Regions from separate parts of the Streptosporangium sp. NPDC006007 genome, predicted to be linked through region 2. Evidence: predicted binding sites of a transcription regulator. Region 2 holds the regulator's gene; the other holds the start of a gene.
The links. Region 2 encodes LexA, which represses DNA repair genes until DNA is damaged. Its sites were predicted from a motif close to TCGAACANNTGTTCGA; they were not measured.

Region 1 (7,813 bases), on a different contig from region 2:
TCACGTCGGGAACGACCACATCACGGGGCACTCAGACTCCTCACATTCGAGTCCAGATCCCCCCAGTGTATCCAGACCGACTCCGATGCCCTCCCCGGCGGGGTGCCATCAGACGATCACGAGGGAATGCACCTCGACGCCGTCCAGCCGCTCCCGGCCGTTGAGGAAGGCCAGTTCCATGAGGACGGCGATGGCGACGACGTCGGCACCCGCCCTGCGGACCAGCTCCACCGCCGCGCACGCCGTGCCGCCGGTGGCGAGCACATCGTCGACGATCAGGACGCGTTCCCCTGGGACGAAGGCGTCTCGATGGACCTCGATGGTGGCGGAGCCGTACTCCAGATCGTAGGACTCCTCAAGGGTCTCCGAGGGCAGTTTGCCTTTCTTGCGCACCGGGACGAAGCCGGCGCCGGCCTTGTACGCCACGGGGGCCGCCAGGATGAACCCCCGGGCCTCGATCCCGACGATCTTGTCCACCCGGTGGAGGCCGGCGAGCTCGTCCACCACGGCGGCCATCACCGGCGGATCGGCGAGCAGGGGGGTGATGTCCTTGAACAGCACCCCCGGCCGGGGGTAGTCGGACACGTCGCGGATCCGGGTCAGGATCAGCCTGCTCAGGTCACTCATCGTCACTTCCTCAAGGAAAAGCCTCCGTCCCCCGAACCAGGGGACGGAGGCTCGATCTCCGCGGCCTACTTCTTCTTGCGCTTCTCGCCATCGGACGGGGAGCCGTTGGCGGCTCCCGCCGTCACCGGCTGCCGGACGCTCTTGGCCGTGCCCTTGGTCCCCTGGGAGGCGAGCCTGCGGGCGAGCGCCTGGTAGCGCGATTCGCGCTCCTTCAACGTGACCAGCAGCGGCGTCGCCACGCACAGCGAGGAGTACGTGCCGACGAGCATGCCGACGAAGAGCGCCAGCGACAGGTCCTTGAGCGTACCGGCCCCGAAAAGCGTGGTGCCGATGAACAGGATCGCGGCCACCGGCAGAATCGCCACCAGGGTGGTGTTCAGCGACCGGATCAGTGTGTGGTTCAGCGCGTTGTTCGCGGCCTGGGTGTAGGTCACCTTGGAGGTCGTGCCAAGCTTGGCGGTGACCTCCTTGATCATGTCGAACACCACGACCGCGTCGTACAGCGAGTAGCCGAGGATCGTCAGGAAGCCCAGCAGGGTCGCCGGGGTGACCTCGAAGCCGGACCACGCGTAGACGCCGGCGGTGATCACCAGGTCGTGGAGCAGCGCCACGACGGCGGCCAGCGCCATCTTCCACTCGAAGGCGAGCGTGAGGTACAGGATGATCGCCAGCATGAAGACGATCAGACCGGTGACCGCCTTGTCGGCCACCTGACCACCCCACGAGGCGCCGATGACCTGGAGGTTGACCTGGTTCTGCGGGAGGCCGAACTTCTGGGCCACCGTCTTCTGAACGCTTGTCACCTCCTCGGCCGGGAGGCTCTCGGTGGTGACCCACCAGCCGTTGTTCGTGGTCTGCACGATGACCTGGTGGGCGCCCGCGTCGCCGAAGGTGCTCCGCACCTCCTGGATGGAGGTGGTCGGCGCCTTGAAGGAGAACACCGACCCGCCCTTGAACTCCACTCCCAGGTTCAGCCCCTGGAAGACCAGACCGGCGATGGAGATCGCCAGCAGCACGGCGGAGAGGCCGTACCAGAGCTTCTTGCGTCCGACGAAGTCGACGTCGATCTCGCCGCGGTACAACCGGCGCGCGATGCCGGACATCAGGCCTCCTGCGGAACGGTCTTGGAGCCGACGGCGGCCGTGCTGCTCATCCGCTCGGCGTCGAGGCCGGAGAGCTTGTGCCCCTTGGCGAAGAACTTCCGCTTGGCCAGCAGCGCCACGAGCGGCTTGGTGAACATGAACACCACGACGATGTCGATGATCGTGGTCAGGCCCATCGCGAACGCGAACCCGGCCACGCCGCCGACCGCCAGGAAGTACAGGACGATCGCGGCGATGAACATGACCGCGTCCGCGATCAGGATCGTCCGGCGGGCACGGACCCAGGCGACCTCGACGGCCGTCCGCAGCGAGCGGCGGCCCTCCTTCATCTCGTCGCGGATGCGTTCGAAGTAGACGATGAACGAGTCCGCCGTGATGCCGATCGAGACGATCAGGCCGATGATGTGCGGCAGCGACAGGCGGAAGCCCGCGAACGCGCCGAGGAGCACCACCGCCTGGAAGGTCAGGGTCGACGCCACCACGAGGCTCAGCACCGAGACGACGCCCAGACCCCGGTAGTAGAGCATCGAGTAGATCAGGACCAGGCCCAGGCCGATCGCGCCGGCGATGAGGCCGCCGCGGAGCTGGTCGGCGCCCAGGGCGGAGGAGACCTCGTTGATCGAGCCCTTCTCGAACTTCAGCGGCAGGGCGCCGAACTTGAGCTGGCTGGCCAGCTCGTTGGCCGACGCGTCGGTGAAGTTGCCGGAGATCTGCGCCCGGCCGCCGGTGATGGGCTCCTGGATGACCGGCGCGGAGATCACCACGCCGTCCAGGACCATGGCGACCTGGTTGCGCGGCGGCTGCGAGTTGAAGGCGGTGGTGGTGACCTTCGACCACTGGTCGGGGCCCTGCCCCTTGAAGGAGAGCTGGACGAGCCACTCGCCGGTGGTCTGATCCACACCGGCGTTCGCGGTGGCGATCGAGCTGCCGATCACGGCCGCCTTGTCGAGAACGTACTTGGCGCTGCCGTCCTCGCTACAGCCGACGAACTGCTTGTTGGGGTCGTCCTGGGCGCCCTGCCCCTTGTCCTTGGAGCAGTCGAGGGTCTCGAACTGCTTGAGCACCGCCGGATCGATGCCGGTCGGGTCCACCCCCGCCAGGGGGTCGTCGGACTCCGCGGGCTGCGGCGGCTGCGCGGACGGAGTCGCGCTCTTACCGGGCTTGTCGGACTTGTCGGGCTTGCTGGAGGGGGTAGGGGCCGGGCTGGGGTTGATGAGCGCCGCGGACAGGGCGCGACCGGCGGGCGAGCCGCTCGGGGTGGGTGCCGCGGTGATGGTCGCGGCCGGCCGAGACGAACCGGTGTCCTCCTTGCCCTCGGCCTTGGGCGAGGAGGACGGGGCCGGCGTTTTTGCCCCCTTCCCGCCGGGGGCTGTAGGAGTCGGCGTCGGCGCCTGGGTGGGCATCTGCCCCGGGGGCTGAGGTGATCCGGCCGCGACCGCCATCACCTGACGGAATCGCAGTTCCGCAGTGGTGCCGACCAGCTTGACGACTTCCTCTTGGCCCACTCCGGGGACGGAGATGATGATGTTGTCGCCGGACTTGGCGACCTCGGCGTCGGAGATGCCGCTGCCGTTCACCCGATTACGGATGATGCCAACGGCCAGGTCGATACTCTCCTCGGTGGGAGGGGTACCGTTCGGGGTGACGGGTTGCAGCGTCACTGTCGTGCCGCCGGCGAGGTCAAGGCCATATTGGGGGGTGTACGCCTTGTTCAGGAGCATCACCCCGCCCATGGCGAGAATAATCGCCAGAAGCAGGAGGAGCATGCGTCCCGGTCTGCTCTGGCCACTGGTCGATCGGGCCACTGGTCGTCAGTTCTTTCGGCTGTAGGGATTGTTGGCGTGCCTACTCATGACTTCTTGGTCGTCGAGTCCTGGTCGTCACCATGCGGCTCCACGGTCCCGGCCACGTTGTCGTCCACGGTTCCGACGTTCTTGACATCATCGTCCTCCACGTCGTCGACCGGTGTCAGCACGCGGCCGATCGCGGCCTTGACCCAGCGGGTCTCAACACCGGGGGCGATCTCAAGGATCACATCGTCGGCGTCGATCGCCACCACCGTCGCGAAAAGCCCGGTGGTCGTCATGATGCTGGTCCCCGGGGCCAGGGAGTTCTGCATCCGGGCCTGCTCCTGCTGCCGCTTGCGCTGCGGCCGGATGAGCAGGAAGTAGAACACCACGACCATCAGAGCGATCATGATAAGGCTCGAATAGTTGCCGCCCATAGGGCCGCTCCTTCACTTAAGAATGACCGGCCTGGCGCCGGACGTCGTATACGGCCACGCCGCTCAGCACGTCAGCCTACACAGCCAGCCAAGCCACGGAGTTTAGGCGAGCTGTTAGGAGCGCGGCAACGAAGTCACGATCTGGCGCGCGGGGAAGTTCCCATTTCGATACCGTTGTCACCAATTCGTGATCAACGTGACGCGGCCTTCCTCCCAGAATTCAACGTCAGGGAGGGGCCGAATCATCCCCGAGATCACCGATCATCGAGGCGCCGAACGCCTCCGGGGGCGGGGTCAGGCCCAGGTGAAGCCAGGCGGCGGCGGTCGCGACGCGCCCGCGGGGCGTGCGGGCCAGCAGTCCCTGCCGCACCAGGAACGGCTCGGCGACCACCTCGACGGTCTCAGGCTCCTCGCCCACCGCGACCGCCAGGGTGGACAGACCCACCGGGCCGCCGCCGAACTTACGCAGCAGCGCCCCGAGCACGGCCCGGTCCAGCCGATCCAGCCCTTCGGCGTCGACCTCGTAGAGGTTCAGCGCCGCCGAGGCGACATCCCGGGTGATCACTCCGTCGGCCCGCACCTCCGCGAAGTCGCGCACCCGGCGCAGCAGCCGGTTGGCGATGCGGGGCGTGCCCCGGGAGCGCCCGGCGATCTCGCGGGCCGCGTCACCGGGAAGCCGCAGGCCGAGCAGCCGCGCCGAACGGTGCAGAACCTGCTCCAGCTCGGCGGGGTGGTAGAAGTCCATGTGCGCCACGAACCCGAACCGGTCGCGCAGCGGCGCGGGCAGCAACCCGGCCCGGGTGGTGGCCCCGACCAGGGTGAACGGCGCGACCTCCAGCGGGATCGCGGTCGCCCCCGGCCCCTTGCCCACCACGATGTCGACGCGGAAGTCCTCCATCGCGAGATAGAGCATCTCCTCCGCCGGGCGCGCCATCCGGTGAATCTCGTCGATGAAGAGGACCTCGCCCTCCGAGAGCGTCGACAAGATCGCCGCGAGGTCGCCTGCCCGCTCCAGCGCGGGGCCCGAGGTGATCCGGAGCGGCACGGAGAGCTCGGTGGCGATGATCATGGAGAGGGTCGTCTTCCCCAGCCCCGGTCCACCGCTCATCAGCACGTGGTCCGGCGGCCGGTTGCGCCGCAGCGCGCTGTGCAGGACCAGGGACAGTTGCTCGCGCACCCGCGCCTGACCGATGAACTCCTCCAGCCGCTTGGGCCGGAGCGCCGCCTCGACGAGCCGCTCGTCGCCCTCGGCCTCCGGCGACACCAGATCCCGCTCGGAAGTCACGCCGATCCACCCTCACTCGCTGGGACGCCCGGCCGGGCCGTCGTCCTGCCGGCCCCTCGCCACCCAGACCCGTGGCGCCCCGGGACGACCGGCGTCCGCGTCGCGGCGTCCGGGGTCACCGGGGTCACCGGACGCTCAGCACGCGGAGCGCGGCCTTGAGCAGCGCCGCCACCTGCGGGACCCGGCCCTGCGCGATCTCGGCGTCGGCCTGGGGGGCGACGGCGGCGACGGCCTCGTCGGCGTCCCTGGCCGGGTAACCCAGCCCCACCAGCCCGGAATGCACCTGGTCACGCCAGGGGGGCGTGACCCCGCCCCCGTCGAGGGCGGCGTTGACGGCCTCCTCGGGCGTGCCGAGCCTGTCCTTGAGATCGACGATGATCCGCTGGGCGCCCTTGGGCCCGACCCCCGGCACCCTGGTCAGCGCCTTGACGTCCGCGCTCGCCACGGCCATCCGGAGCGCGTTGGGCGTGTGCACGGCCAGCATCGCCAGGGCGACCTTGGGGCCGACCCCGTTGGCCGTCTGCAGCATCTCGAAGACCGCGCGCTCGTCGTCGGCGGCGAAGCCGAACAGCGTCAGCGAGTCTTCGCGGACCACGAGGGAGGTGGCCAGCCTGACCTCCTCCCCCAGCCGCAACGTGGCCAGCGTGCCCGGCGTGCAGTGGACCAGCATGCCCACCCCGCCGACCTCGACCACCGCCCCGTCCGGCGCGATCGTGGCCACCCGTCCGCGCACCGAGGCGATCACTGCGTGGTTCCTCTCGGATGCCCCGCGGCCCGGCCGCGTCCGCGGAAGTAGGCGGCGGCGGTGGTGCCGGGGCCTGAGCGGGCCCTGGCCGCCGCCTCCGCCAGCCGATTCTGCGCGCCACCCCGCCACACGTGGCAGATGGCGAGGGCGAGGGCGTCGGCGGCGTCGGCGGGCTTGGGCATCGCGTCCAGCCGCAGCAGCCGGGTCACCATGGCCCCGACCTGCTGCTTGCCGGCCGTACCACTGCCGGTGATCGCGGCCTTGACCTCGGAGGGCGTGTGCAGCGCCACCGGCAGCCCCCGGCGGGACGCGCACAGAATCGCCACCGCGGAAGCCTGGGCGGTGCCCATCACGGTCCTGAGGTTGTGCTGGGCGAAGACGCGCTCCACCGCGACCGCGTCGGGCTCGATCTCGTCGAGCCACCTCTCGATCCCCGTCTCGATCGCCACCAGACGGGCACCGATCTCCTCGTCGGCGGGGGTCCGCACGACTCCGACCTTGACCAGGGTGAGCGGCGCTCCCGGCCGTCCCTCGACCGCGCCGAGGCCGCACCGGGTCAGCCCCGGGTCGACCCCCATCACCCGCAACTCGGGCAACCGCACCGACACGCCTCCACTCGCCGAACATCTGTTCGGTGCCCGACTCTACCGTGTGTGAGCACGCGACGCACGGTTACCCGGCACCGCCCCGTCAGAAGTAGTCGAGCATGTGGGGCCTGGCCTGGAAGGCCTCGTCGAGGGCCGCGTCACCGTCCGCCGGCCCGGTGAGGAGTCCCGAGCGGCGGAGGGTGGGTGTGGGAACCCCCGCGTACAGGGCGGCGAGGGCGTTGGCCGTGAGGACGGGAACGGTCCCGGGCCGGGAGCCGGCGGGCTGGACCGTACCGGATCCGCCGGAGACCGTCAGGTGCCAGCTGCCGGAGTTGGCCTCCCGCCGGGGGTCGTCCACCTGGATCACGGTGTCGAGGACGACACCCGGCGGGAAGCCTCGCCCCGCGACGGCGGAGGCCAGGTCGACGACGCGGAACATCCAGCGGGTCTGCTCGATCCTGTCCTCGGCGCGGTCGCCGATCAGCCAGAGAACCGGGTCGTCGGGGGCGACGACCGCGCGGACCGACTTGGCGATCGAGGCGGAGGAGCCCACCAGCGACCACAGGGCCCGGACGGTGGCCTCCGAGCCCGCGACGAGGTTGGAGACCTCGATGTCGTTGCCGTTCCAGCGATAGACGACGAAGCCGTCGTCGGCGAGGTAGAGGAAGGCGTCCTTGTCCGCCAGCCGCGACTCCCAGGCACCGGCGTCCCAGCGGACGGGGCCGGAGGCGCGGGTGGCCGCGTGGACGCGGCCGAGCAGCGCGATCACCTCGGCGGCGTCGCCGGGGCCCATCCGGCGGAGCCCGACCCGCTCGGTGAGCCCGATGCCGCGCAGCGCCTCGGCCGGCAGCGTGGCCCGGTACATGGCGCCGGCGTGTTCCCAGCCCAGCGACCGGTAGAGGGGGGTGGTGGCCGGATAGAGGGCCGAGACCGGATGTCCCAGGTCCGCGCAGCGGTCGAGGGTGGCCTGCATCAGGGTCCGGGCGACGCCACGTCCCCGGTCTTCCGGGGCGACGGTCACCGAGGCGACGCCGCCCATGGAGATCGGCCTGCCGTGCCACCACTGGGTGAAGTCGGCGATCCGGCTCGTCGCGACGAGCCGGGGGCCGTCGACAAGGCCGAGGTATCTCCCGCCGCCGAGCATCGGGACGACCAGCCTGCGCCAGACCTCCTGCTCGGCTTCGGACAGGAGCCCGAAGGCACGCGTGCGGTTGTCCATCACGGCGTCGAGATCGTCAAGGG
Region 2 (7,813 bases):
TACGCGAGCTGTTCACCCGGCTCCCGCGGATCCGCTCCGTCGGCGAGCCCGACCGCCTGCGCTCCAGCTTCATCAACGGCATCAAGCGCATGACCTGTGAGTTCTGAGCCCGCCGGACTACGAGGCGGTGGTGTGGAGTGTCTTGAAGACGGTGGTGATGTCCGGCCGCAGTTCCTTCAGGGTGTCCGGCACCGACATGTAGACGACCGCGGGCAGGTCGGCGCCGGTGCTCACGACCCCCACGACCATGAGGGTCGTCGAATCGCCCGAGGTGATCTCGTAGGCGGCGAGCTGTCCCGGCACGCCGTTGACGGACAGGGACTGCTGGGCGGTCTTGCGGGCGCTGTTGCCCTCGGGGAAGAACTTCTTGCGCGCGCCGGAGGCCACCGCGTTGATCACCGGCGCGAGGGTCTCGGGCGAGGTGTACTTGCTCTTCAACCGCGGTGAGAGCGTGCCGGACATCAGCTGGGCGAACTGCGCCCTGCCCGCGGAGTCGGTGCCCGCCGGAACGTACTGGCGGGTGCTGAAGCCGTAGACGGCCGGCACGGTCCTGCGCTGGTCCTGCCGCCAGGGGCCGCCGAGCCGTGCCACGGTGATCGCCGCGGTCTGGTCGGAGAGGGTGCCGTCGACGGGGGAGCCCTTGCCGGGGAAACGCGGCAGGCGGCCAGGCACCTGGGCCTTGGGGGGTTTCTTGGTGGTGGCCGAGGGCCTGACCTGCGGGGAGGGCTCCTCCTTGGCGGCGGCCAGCGGCCCGGCCATGAACGCCCAGAGCAGCGCGCCGACCACCGCGATCACCACGGAGCCCACGAGCGCGAAGACCCAGACCGGCCTGCCCTCCCCGTCGAGATCGTCCTCGTCCCCCATGGCCTGGTAGTTGTCACCGAAGACCGTGTCCCACAGCTCCTGCTGGCGCTCCGGCGGCGGGGTCTTCGGGCCGCTGATCTGGCCGGCGGTGACGAACGGCCGGTAGGGGTCGGACGGGTCTCTGCCCAGATGATGGCCGGGCTGGCCCTGCTCGGGCGTGCCCGCCTGCTCCGGCCGGCCCTGCGGGGGCTGGTGCGGCCGGCCCTGTGGGAGCGGGCCGGGCTGGTGTGAGGGTCCGGACGGGAGGGACTGGGCCTGGGGCGGGCGCACGCTGTCAATGGAGTACGTGGCCGTGGGTGAGTCCTGCCCCGGGTACGGAGACTCGTAGGAGGGCGCCGATGGAGAAGCCTCCGGCGGGGTTGTCGCCGCCAGCGCCCACACCGCCGGGTTGTTCGGCACGCCGAAGCTGCCCGACCCCGTTCCGCCGCCCGGCCCGGTCCCCGGTGCGGCGCCGCTCCCGGCCGACGCTCCCGCGAAGGGGTCGGCCGGCGACTGGGACGGAGCCTGGGCCGTGGTCTGGGCGGGGGGCTGCGGCGGGGCGTTCACCCAGGAGGGGGTGAAAAGCGGGTTCTGCGGTTCCGCGGGGGAGGTGGGCGGCCACACGGCGTTGTCCGACGAGGTGGCGGGGGGCCGGGTGGTGTTCTCCGCGGGGGAGGTGGGCGGCCAGACCGCGCTGTCCGCCGGGGTGACGGACGGCCATCCGGCATTGCCCGCCGGTGTGGCCGTCGGCCATCCGGCGCCGCCGGTTTCCGGAGCCGGGGCGTGGCGGCCCGAGCCCTCCCGCGCCGTCGGCGGGGTCTGCCAGGAGTCGCCCGCCGCCGGTAGGCCGGGGAGGTGCTGCGTGGCCGTCTGATCCCAGCCGTCGCCCGCCGAGGGGGTGGCGGCCTGGTCCCAGCCGTTACCGGCCGGAGATGCGCCCGCCTGGTCCCAGCCACTGCCCGTCCGTGGCGCGCCGGCCTGATCCCAGCCGCCGCCCTGGGAGACGGCGCCCGCCTGGTCCCAGCCGCTACCTGTCGGAGGGGTGGTCGCCTGGTCCCAGCCGTTGCCCGCCGGGGCGGCGCCGGCCTGGTCCCAGCCGTTGCCCGGGGAGGCCTGCCGGGAGCCGCGGCCCGGCTGGGACTCGTTCTGGGGCAGCGGGAGCCTGGGGCCGGTGCCGAGGGGGTCGTTCGCCCACGCCGGCGGGGGGTCCACCGCCTCCGGCCATGCCGGAGGCAGGTGGGACTGGCTGGACTGCTCCGAAGCCATGGCTTCCTTACCTCCCGCACGGGTGCCCGAATTATGACTATTGGGCATGGTCTCACGTGAGACAGGGGAGTTCGCAGGGAAACTGGAGAACGCCCCCCTGAACTGGAGTCCTGTGGGGTCGGTGGGTGGATCCTGCATCGGCAGGCCGACCTCCGAGGGATCCGGGCCCTGCCCCGGCTCGACTGAGTGTGCCACGGTGAAAAGAGTAAACTGATTAGGACATGTGAGGTCACAACGGATGCACCCCATCCGCCCGCGGCCCCTCCTGGCTACGCGGATCCCCCCATTGTGCTGACCCGCCGACGCCGGTGTCCTCCGTTTGCCGTGATCGAACTCGTTTTCCCAGGCCACGAATACGACTTGCGGACTGCGATAGTCTTGGCATATGCGTGCGGTGACCCTGCTGCTTATCGGGCCGCATCGGCCTTCCCGGCGCTAGACGCCCCGCCGATGCGGCTGCCCTTCGCGTGAGCGGAGGGTTTTTCTATTGGTCGGATGGGTCAGATCATCTGCGCGGACGTATACCGAGGGAAGATTGACGTGAGCGAGCGAGCCGACATGCAGAGCGACGAGCAGCACTACGACCCGCAGGCACTGCAGGTCAAGTGGCAGCGGCGGTGGGAGGAGCTGGACCCCTTCCGGGCCTCCGACGACCCCGCCGACCCACGTGAGCGACGCTACATGCTCGACATGTTCCCCTACCCCTCCGGCGACCTGCACATGGGGCACGCCGAGGTCTTCGCCATCGGCGACGTCGTCTCGCGCTACTGGTTCCAGCGCGGCTACAACGTGCTGCATCCCATCGGCTGGGACTCCTTCGGCCTGCCGGCCGAGAACGCCGCGATCAAGCGCGACGCGCACCCGGCCGAGTGGACCTACGCCAACATCGAGACCCAGGCCAACTCCTTCAAACGCTACGCGATCTCCTTTGACTGGTCCCGCCGCCTGCACACCAGCGACACCGGCTACTACCGGTGGACACAGTGGCTGTTCCTGCGCTTCTTCGAGCGCGGCCTGGCCTACCGCAGGGGCGGCCTGGTCAACTGGTGCCCCAACGACCAGACCGTGCTGGCCAACGAGCAGGTCAAGGACGGCCGGTGCGAGCGCTGCGGCGCCGAGGTCGTCCGCCGGGAGCTGACCCAGTGGTACTTCAAGATCACTGAGTACGCCGACCGGCTGCTGGACGACATGGCGCAGCTGGAGGGCGGCTGGCCGGAGCGCGTGCTGACCATGCAGCGCAACTGGATCGGCAGATCCGAGGGCGCCGACGTCCGCTTCATGATCGAGGGCCGCGACGAGCCGGTCACCGTCTACACCACGCGTCCCGACACCCTGTACGGCGCGACCTTCTTCGTGGTCGCCCCCGACGCCCCGCTGGCCGAGGAGATCGTCTCCGACGACCGGCGCGAGGCGTTCGAGGCGTACCGGGCCGAGGTCGCCAAGCTGTCCGACATCGACCGGCTCTCCACCGAGAAGGAGAAGAGCGGCGTCTTCCTGGGCCGCTACGCCGTCAACCCGGTCAACGGCGAGCGCATGCCGGTCTGGGCCGCCGACTACGTCCTGTCCGACTACGGCCACGGCGCCATCATGGCGGTTCCCGCGCACGACCAGCGCGACCTGGACTTCGCCCGGAGGTTCGGCCTGCCGGTGCGGGTCGTGGTCCACACCGGCCTGGCCGACCCGGGGGAGACCGGTGTCGCCACCGTGGGCGAGGGCTCCCTGGTCAACTCCGGCCCGCTGGACGGCCTGCCCAAGGCCGAGGCGATCCGCCGGATCGTCGAACTGCTGGCCGAGCGCGGCACCGGCAGGGCGGCGGTCAACTTCCGCCTGCGCGACTGGCTGCTCTCCCGCCAGCGCTTCTGGGGCTGCCCGATCCCGATCATTCACTGTGCCGGCTGCGGCGAGGTCCCGGTCCCGGACGACCAGCTGCCCGTCACCCTGCCTGACCTGCGCGGCGAGGCCCTGGCCCCCAAGGGGGTCTCCCCGCTGGCCTCGGCCGCCGACTGGGTCAACGTCTCCTGTCCCAAGTGCGGGGGGCCCGCCAGGCGCGACACCGACACGATGGACACCTTCGTCGACTCCTCGTGGTACTTCCTGCGCTACGTGGACCCGTCCTACTCCGGCGGTCCGTTCGACGTGGAGAAGGTCCGCGGGTGGGGCCCGATCGACCAGTACGTCGGCGGGGTGGAGCACGCGGTGCTGCACCTGCTGTACTCGCGGTTCTTCACCAAGGTCCTGCACGACATGGGCATGGTGGACTTCACCGAGCCCTTCAGCCGTCTGCTGAACCAGGGGCAGGTCATCAACCAGGGCAAGGCGATGTCCAAGTCCCTGGGCAACGGCGTCGACCTGGGTCAGCAGATCGACGCCTACGGCGTGGACGCGGTCCGGCTGACCGTGGTGTTCGCCGGTCCGCCGGAGGACGACATCGACTGGGCCGACGTCTCCCCGGCCGCGTCGCAGAAGTTCCTGGCCCGCGCGTTCCGCGTCATGGCCGAGGCCGGTGCCGCCTGTGCCCCCGGCGTGGACTTCGCCGCAGGCGACCTGGAACTGCGCAAGTTCGTCCACCGGACCATAGACGAGGTCACGAAACTGGTCGACTCCCACCGCTTCAACGTCGCGGTGGCCCGCATGATGGAGCTGACGAGCGCGGCCCGCCGCGCCATCGACTCCGGGCCCGGCGCCGCCGACCCTGCGGTCCGGGAGGCCGCGGAGACACTGGCGATCATGCTGTCGCTGGTCGCGCCCTACACCGCGGAGGAGGGCTGGGAGCGTCTGGGGCGTTCGGCCTCGGTCGCCACCGCCGGGTGGCCGACGGCCGAGGGCGCCCTGCTGGTCCAGGACTCCGTCACGTGCGTCGTGCAGGTCGCCGGCAAGGTCCGTGACCGGCTGGAGGTCTCCCCGGAGATCTCCGAGGCCGATCTGGAGGCCCTGGCGCTGGCCTCGGAGAAGGTCGGGGTCTTCCTGTCCGGCCCTCCCCGCAAGGTCATCGTCCGCGCGCCCAAGCTGGTCAACATCGTCCCTTGACGTCCCCTCCGTCCCCGGCGGAGATGCCCGTCTGCCGTTGATATCCGGACGGGAGCGGTCCCCGATCGGGGACCGCTCCCGTCCGGATCGGGTCAGAGCTTGCGCAGCACCGCCACGACCTTGCCCAGCACGGTGGCCTCGTCGCCGGGGATCGGGTCGTAGTTAGGGTTGTGCGGAACCAGCCAGACGTGGCCGTCCTTGCGCTTGAAGGTCTTGACCGTGGCCTCACCGTCGATCATCGCCGCGACCACGTCGCCGTTGTCGGCCACCGGCTGCTGACGGACGACCACCCAGTCACCGTCGGCGATCGCGGCCTCGATCATCGAGTCACCGGTCACCTGGAGCAGGAAGAGCGTGCCCTCGCCGACGAGCTGCTTGGGCAGGGCGAAGACGTCTTCGACGCTCTCCTCGGCGAGGATCGGGCCGCCGGCGGCGATCCGGCCGACGAGCGGCACATAGGCCGCGGTCGGGCGGTTGACCGGCGTCTCGTCGTCACCGGTGGGGTCCACCCAGAGCACCGGCTCGCCGGGCAGGCGCACTTCGAGGGCGCGGGGGCGGTGCGGGTCGCGGCGCAGGTAACCCTTGCGCTGCAACGCCGTCAACTGGTGCGACACGCTGGAGGTGCTGGTGAGCTGCACCGCCTCGCCGATCTCCCGCATGGACGGCGGGTAGCCGCGTCGCTGCACGGAGTCGCGGATCACCTCAAGGATCTTGCGCTGCCTGGGGGTGAGGCCAAGGGAGTCGCGCCTGCGCACGGCCAGGTCGCTGACGGCCGAAGCGTTCTCATTGTGCTCGCTCATGCGATCTCCTCGCTCCCGGTCTGTGCTGACTGCGTCGCACAGAGCAACCGTATCCTCGCCGAAGATCATATTCAAACAATTGTTCGAGTCGTCCTCGAAATCAGCGGCGTCGTGGTGTACAACATCGTACGGGAGTTCAATCGACATCGTGTTCGATTCATCGACCTTTCTTCGACGTGTGTTCGGCCATGTCGAGGGGATGGGGGGCGCACCGTGCAGGCGATCGAAACAAGGTGGGGGTCCCGGCGGCCGCCTGTCCGAAGGCCCGGGCCGGCGAGGGGTGGGCGTGGCCAGGCCCCGCCCCTCCGGCTCACCCGGAGGGGGAGGGTCGTGGTGGTGTCCGCGCTCACCGTCCTGACCCTGGGGGCCCTCTGGGTCGGCGCCCGCATCGACGCGGCCTCGGCGGGTGAGCGCAGGAGCCGCGAGGGGCTGCCGTGGGTCGTGGTGCGCAAGGGCGACTCGCTGTGGAAGATCGCCGAGGCGGTCACCACGGAGGGTGATCCTGCCTCGATGGTCCGCCTGATAATGGATGTCAACGACCTGTCCGACTCGGTGATCCAGCCGGGGGCCCGGCTTCATCTGCCCGGCGGTTCGGCCCGCTGAGAGGCCGGCGGGTCCGCCGGCGGGGAGGGGTGTGCGGGAGTGGCCGGAGGGGCGACACGCCCGGCCGTCCCCGGTGCGATGCGCTGATCAGGGACTTCGGCTCGCGGGGCCTGCCTAACTTGCGTTCATGGGCCGACACTTCTACGGTTGGACCACAACATCTAGTGGCTTCATCGCTCTACTCCACCATAGATTGTGTTTCTATTACCGCATCTCGACCATTCGAGGGGCGCGCGCGAGCGTCTTCGCGTGGAGGCTGTGGAGCACCTGGAGTAACACGAGAAAGGTGAGCCGCTAGGCAGGTCGAGGAGGCGACGCGCGTGCACTGTCCGTTCTGTCGTCATCCTGACACGCGGGTCATCGACAGCCGGTCCACCGAGGACGGCGGGGCAATCCGCCGCAGACGCACCTGCCCGGAGTGCGGACGCAGGTTCACCACGCAGGAGACGGTGTTGCTCATGGTGAGCAAACGCAGCGGGGTGACCGAGCCGTTCTTCAGGGACAAGGTGATCGCCGGAGTCCGGCGGGCGTGCCAGGGGCGGCCGGTCGACGAGGACTCGCTGGCCCAGCTGGGTCAGCGAGTCGAGGAGAGCATCCGGGCGACCGGGGCCGCGGAGATCGCGGCGCACGAGGTCGGGCTGGCGATCCTGGGCCCGCTCCGCGAGCTGGACGAGGTGGCCTATCTGCGATTCGCCTCCGTCTACCGCGGGTTCGAGACCCTGGCCGACTTCGAGGTCGAGATCGAGCAGTTGCGCGCGGAGCGGTCCGCCGGACACGACTGAGCCAGGCCCCGGGCGCCGGGGGAGAGCGGCGCGTTGATGTGGTCCGACTCAAGGGCTCCACACGGAGCCCCGGAAGGGGGAAGTCATGACGGAGACGGTCAGTGGCGCAGCCGCGCGTGGGGGCAAGCGGCCGCGTAAGGGGTTGAAGATGAAGCGCATCTTCACCACGCCCGGAGTGCATCCTTACGACGAGTTGTCCTGGGAGCGCCGCGACGTCGTCATGACCAACTGGCGGGACGGTTCGATCAACTTCGAGCAGCGGGGCGTGGAGTTCCCCGGGTTCTGGTCGGTCAACGCCGCCAACATCGTGACCACCAAGTACTTCCGCGGCGCGGTCGGCACCCCGCAGCGCGAGTGGAGCCTCAAGCAGCTCGTCGACCGCGTGGTGGGCGTCTACACCAGGACCGCGGTCGAGGAGGGATACTTCGCCACCGAGGAGGACGCCGAGATCTTCGACCACGAGCTCAAGCACGCTCTGGTCAACCAGGTCTT

Region 1: a site for LexA is predicted at 6,604-6,619, ahead of ruvC (crossover junction endodeoxyribonuclease RuvC). Genes of this name have one in related genera too.

The regions. Positions count from the first base shown of each region.
Region 1 covers NZ_JBEXUG010000042.1:8,548-16,360, forward strand. The annotation lists gene ABZ194_RS25210 (adenine phosphoribosyltransferase) at 109-627, opposite strand; gene secF (protein translocase subunit SecF) at 693-1,730, opposite strand; gene secD (protein translocase subunit SecD) at 1,730-3,496, opposite strand; gene yajC (preprotein translocase subunit YajC) at 3,580-3,927, opposite strand; gene ruvB (Holliday junction branch migration DNA helicase RuvB) at 4,181-5,239, opposite strand; gene ruvA (Holliday junction branch migration protein RuvA) at 5,364-5,984, opposite strand; gene ruvC (crossover junction endodeoxyribonuclease RuvC) at 5,981-6,571, opposite strand; gene ABZ194_RS25245 (GNAT family N-acetyltransferase) at 6,675-7,813, opposite strand, start outside.
Region 2 covers NZ_JBEXUG010000015.1:50,162-57,974, forward strand. The annotation lists gene ABZ194_RS14535 (cytochrome P450) at 1-107, shown strand, start outside; gene ABZ194_RS14540 (hypothetical protein) at 118-2,109, opposite strand; gene leuS (leucine--tRNA ligase) at 2,668-5,136, shown strand; gene lexA (transcriptional repressor LexA) at 5,229-5,936, opposite strand; gene ABZ194_RS14555 (LysM peptidoglycan-binding domain-containing protein) at 6,270-6,539, shown strand; gene nrdR (transcriptional regulator NrdR) at 6,860-7,321, shown strand; gene ABZ194_RS14565 (vitamin B12-dependent ribonucleotide reductase) at 7,407-7,813, shown strand, end outside.